DNA from 2 places in the Brevibacillus composti genome. Region 1 is predicted to be linked to the other one. Evidence: riboswitches for the same ligand, from Rfam matches in the RefSeq annotation. Region 1 holds a riboswitch; the other holds the start of a gene.
The links. A riboswitch is a leader RNA that binds a small molecule or an ion and turns the genes downstream of it on or off. The one in region 1 is predicted to bind S-adenosylmethionine.
Positions count from the first base shown of each region.

Region 2: it holds a riboswitch for S-adenosylmethionine, as region 1 does, so the genes downstream of both, mtnK (S-methyl-5-thioribose kinase) here and JD108_RS06440 (pyridoxal phosphate-dependent aminotransferase) in region 1, are expected to answer to the same signal.

Region 1 covers NZ_CP066308.1:1,254,078-1,256,534, reverse strand. Annotated here, with positions in the region: gene JD108_RS06440 (pyridoxal phosphate-dependent aminotransferase) at 1-824, opposite strand, end outside; SAM riboswitch class I at 907-1,020, opposite strand; gene JD108_RS06435 (MFS transporter) at 1,100-2,457, opposite strand, start outside.
Region 2 covers NZ_CP066308.1:827,745-830,201, forward strand. Annotated here, with positions in the region: gene JD108_RS04270 (2,3-diketo-5-methylthiopentyl-1-phosphate enolase) at 1-403, opposite strand, end outside; SAM riboswitch class I at 492-644, opposite strand; SAM riboswitch class I at 867-1,011, shown strand; gene mtnK (S-methyl-5-thioribose kinase) at 1,166-2,395, shown strand; gene mtnA (S-methyl-5-thioribose-1-phosphate isomerase) at 2,392-2,457, shown strand, end outside.

The DNA of each region.
Region 1 (2,457 bases):
CCGAACAGACTGACAAAGTAATGGTCCTGGATCAGGTTAATCAGCCTCACCAGCTCTTTGTTCCCGACCATCGCCCCTACCCGCCAGCCAGCCATGTTGTAGGTTTTGGACAGGGTGTAAAACTCCACCCCCACCTCTTTGGCCCCGGGGACCTGCAGGAAGCTGACCGGCTTTTTGCCGTCAAAGCTGATCGCGCCGTAGGCAAAATCATGGCAGACCACGATTTCGTGCCGCTTCGCGAAGCGAATCGTCTCTTCATAAAACTCCACCGGTGCATTGACCGCTGTCGGATTGTTGGGGTAGTTCAGGAACATCAGCTTCGCCTTTTCCAGATCTTCTGCCTTGAGCTGGCCGTAATCAGGCAAAAAGGCGTTCTCCGCCCGCAGCGGCATCATCACCATGCGGCCGTCTACCACGGCTACTCCGGACCAGTAATCCGGATAGCCCGGGTCCGGTACCAATGCGACATCTCCCGGATTCATCAGCACCTGGCATATCTCCACCAGGCCGGTCTTGCTGCCGAACAGGATCGCCACCTCCTCCTCCGGGTCCAGGTCGACGTCGAACTCCTCTTTGTACCAGTGGGCGACAGCCTGCTTCAGTTCCAGTCGGCCGCTAAAGGGCGGGTATTTGTGATGAACCGGGCGAGCGGCTTGCAGCGAGAGCTCCTCCACGATATGCGGCGGGGTCGGCAGATCGGGATTGCCCTGCCCCAGATTGATGATGTCATGTCCGGCCGCTATGGCCTTGTTTACTTTGGCGACCAGCGTGGCAAAAAATTGCGTCGGCAGCCGGTCAACCATGGCGGATGGTTGGATGCGCATATGATTTTCTTTCCCTTCCTCATAATCATGCAAAAAGCCCCTTTTCCCGAACAGAAAAAGGGGCGGAGATCATGTAGCCGCGTTCTTATCTGTCAGGAGAGCTCCTGCTGGAATTGGCACAGCACCCGCGTAAATTGCTTCGCGGATCCGCTGCCGGGCTTCATCGGGCCAGTCCCTCCACCTCTCTGGATAAGTAAACAGAATCTATTCACTTTTGAATTGATTTCATACTACTTGAGCGCGTGGGGAGTGTCAAGCGTGTAGCCCGTCTCCGGCTAGTGCCTCTGTGCCGAAATCGTCGGCTTCAACTCCGGCCGCTTGATAAATGACGCGTACACCGCAAAGAAGAGCACGGCGAGGAGCGCAAGCGCAGCCATCGCGTAGAACATCCCTTTTGCCGCTAAGGCTTCAAAGGTCACAGCGCCGAGCAAGGGTCCGATCATCCGTCCGGCCGATCCCACTCCGCCGATCAATCCCTGAATCAAGCCTTCTCGCCCGGCCGGGGCCAGTTCGGCTGCAATCGTCGGGACTGCCGGCCATACCAGCATCTCTCCCAAGGTGATGATGAACATGGCTGCGAAAAACCCTGCGTAGACCGTAGTCTGGGAGAGAATGAGCATGGACAGGGAAAAGAGATAGCCGCCCAGCAGCATCTGTGCCCGCAAGCTGCGGGCAAAATGCCGGATCACCCATGAGATCAGCGGCTGTCCGAGCAGGATCAAGGCGCCGTTCAGCGTCCACAGCAGGCTGTACTGCTTCAGCGTGATGCCGAGCGTCTGCATGTAGGCGGACAAAACGGTCGTCCACTGCACGTAGATCACCCAGCAAACCAGCAGGCCGGCCGACAAGATGGCCAGCGCCACCCATGCCACAGATTTTGCGGCCGCGACATCGGGATGGGCAGCGGTGCTCGCCGTAGGTGCTGCGGCAGGCTCCTTTTTGCCCGCAGCTGCGGGCGTCTGCCCAACTGTGGCTGCGGGCGTCTGCCCGATTGCGGCTGTAGACGTCTGCCCGGCTGCTGCTGCGGGCATCTGTCGGACTGCCTCTGCAGCCCCCTCCCCACCCGCGGCTTCTGCCGCTCGGGCATTGTCCCTAGGGCGTCCTTTTTCCAGATCATATGAGCGGTTCAAGACGAGGAACACCACGAGCACCAGCACTTGCAGCCCGCCATTGCCATAGAAGGTCCACGCGAACGAGATGCTCGCCAGAATGCCGGCGGCTCCCGAACCGATGGCGCCGCCGACATTGAGCGCCACGTAGACCATATTCAGCCCTTTGCGGCCGCCCTCCGGCCACAAAAGGCCAATCAAGGCATTGAGCACCGGAAACATGATTCCGGAGAAAAAACCGTTCAGCGGCAGAAGGATCGTGTAGACCGTAAAATCGGTGGTAAATCCCAGGCCGATGGCGACTACCACCGCCCCTGCCGTGGCTGCCGACAAGGTGAGCATTTTTCCCCAGCGGTCAAAAAGCATCCCGCCGATCACGCTGCCCACCAGGTAAGCGCCCTGATTCAGCATCAGTACACCCCCGGCTACCGCCAGAGACTTTCCGAGAAAATCGTGAATGTAGATCGTGACCAGGGGCCAGATACAGGCCATCCCGGTAGAATGAATCACCGCAGCGATGGCCA
Region 2 (2,457 bases), 430 kb from region 1:
GCGGACGGCCATGGGCCCCAAGGCGCTCGCGCAGTCCGGCAATGCCGTATTTCGGCCCGGGAAAAGCGGAGAGAAACGAGTCCGGGAATTGAACGTCGACCAGCTTGATTTTGCCGTCCATGGACAGCTTCCCGAAGATGCCGGTCAAGAGGGACGGGATGTCTTTTGTAAAGTTGCGAAGCGGATAACTGACCGTAATCAGTCCGCGGCTCTCGCCGTTGTCCAAAGTGTCCAGCGTCTGGCTGCCGACCGCTTCGCCCAGGTAGGGCTTCAGCTCCTCCTGCTTGGCAGCGGGCAGGTCAGTCCAGCTCCCGACCGTCATGCCGACGGCGATCGCTTCCGCCTTTTTCTGCAAGTCTTTGGCCTGAGTGAGATAGGTGACGAGGATGCGTTGCTCGCTCAATGAGGGACCCTCCTTTTGCTCTCAAGACAGATAAAAAGCCTCCCCATCGTGGAGGGGAGGCGGTTCGTTCCGTAAACGTGTTCGTCTCCTCTCATCTCTCGGTTTAGAGTCGAAACACGGATCATACGCCGCAGGGTTCGACTCTTACCGTTGGAATTAGCACCGTTTCGCCACCCGAAATAGGTGAGCGCCGGTTGCCGGGCATCATTGGGCCAGTCCCTCAGCCAGCTCGCGATAAGAGTTTGAATGAATCCTATGAGTTTTGTCTTGCGATACCCCTAATGATATGACGTTCGTTTTCGGGAGTCAACCCTTGTTTTGGCGGGGAAGCCGGTTTGTCTGGCACGGTATAAAGGCTGGCCGATGTTGCTCGCGTTGTCTTAAAGATCATCATCAAAAAGTGTTGACAGCGATGGAGAGGCGCGTGTATGATTCAAACTAATCAAAACTGCATACGTTGGATACCTTATCCAGAGAAGGTGGAGGGACTGGCCCGATGATACCCGGCAACCGACATACGCTGGCCTCAGCAGACGCTGAAGGCGGATGACTAGCGATGTGCACGGTGCTAATTCCAGCAGAAGCAAAAGTATTCTGGAAGATAAGGGGGAGACACACGCTTGCTGCGTACGGTTGCGACCTCTTTTCTTCGGGAAAAGAGGTCTTTTTGATGTTCGCCGGGCCCTGATGCCCGTGTTGTTTTGGCGGAAGCATACCCTTTTAGGAAATAGACGAAATGATAACGGAGAGGAGCAATCTATCATGGCGTATCGTGCGTTGAGCGAGCAAGAGGCAGTGCAGTATGTAAAAGAATTGCCCGGTCTGTTCGAACCGGGAGCCGAGCTGACATCCCGGGAGATTGGCGACGGCAACCTCAATCTGGTTTTCCACATCCGGGAGGAAGCGACAGGGAAAAGCGTGATCGTCAAGCAGGCGCTGCCGTACGCCCGCGTCGTGGGGGAATCCTGGCCGCTGACGCTGGACCGCGCCCGCATCGAAAGCGAAGCGCTGCGGATTCAGTACAAGCATGTGCCTGACCTGGTGCCGGAGGTGTACCACTATGATGCCGAGCTGGCCCTGACCGTCATGGAGGATCTGAGCGATCACGTCTTGATGAGAAAAGGGTTGATCGAAGGGGAGCGCTACCCTCACTTTGCCAAGCACATCGGACGGTTCATGGCGCATACGCTCTTTTACACATCGGATCTGGGTGCCCATCCCTACGAGAAAAAAACGCTCGTCGGAACATTCTTGAATCCGGAATTATGCAAAATTACGGAAGATCTGGTCTTTACCGATCCGTATGAGGATGCCCCGACCAACAACTTCAACCCGCTGATCCGCAAAGAGGTGGAGGCGATCTGGAATCACAAGCCGCTCAAGCTGGAAATCGCCAAGCTGAAGTACGATTTCCTCACGCGGGCGGAAGCCTTGCTTCATGGCGACCTGCACACTGGCAGCATTTTCGTCACGAAACAATCGACGAAGGTAATCGACCCGGAATTCGCCTACTACGGTCCCATCGGATTTGACATCGGCGCGGTGATTGCCAATCTGCTCCTGAATTACGCGGCCCAGCATGGGTTGGAGCCTGACGCAGGAAAGCGGGAATCCTACCGCGAATACCTCTTGACAACCGTTGAGGATGTCTGGAATGAGTTCGTTTCCCAGTTCGTCCAGCTCTGGCATAAGCAGGCGAAAGAGCGGAGCGCCCATGTCGAGGGACTCTGGCAAAGCTATGTCAAACGGTTGATTGCCGACACGGCCGGGTTTGCGGGCTGCAAAATTCTGCGCCGGGTGATCGGACTTGCGGGAGTGGCGGATTTGAACACTATCCAGGACGACCAGACGAGAGCCGAAGCCGAACGTTTGGCCCTGTTGATCGGCCAGGAGCTGATCCTGAAGCGGAGCGGCATCGAAGAATCGACAGATATGACAGACATCGTGCGGCAGGCAACCGCACGATATGATCAGGAGGCAGCGACAGTATGACGATTTCCCAAGAAACATTTGCGCCGGTAAAGTGGGAGGGGGATGCTCTCCTCCTGTTGGAC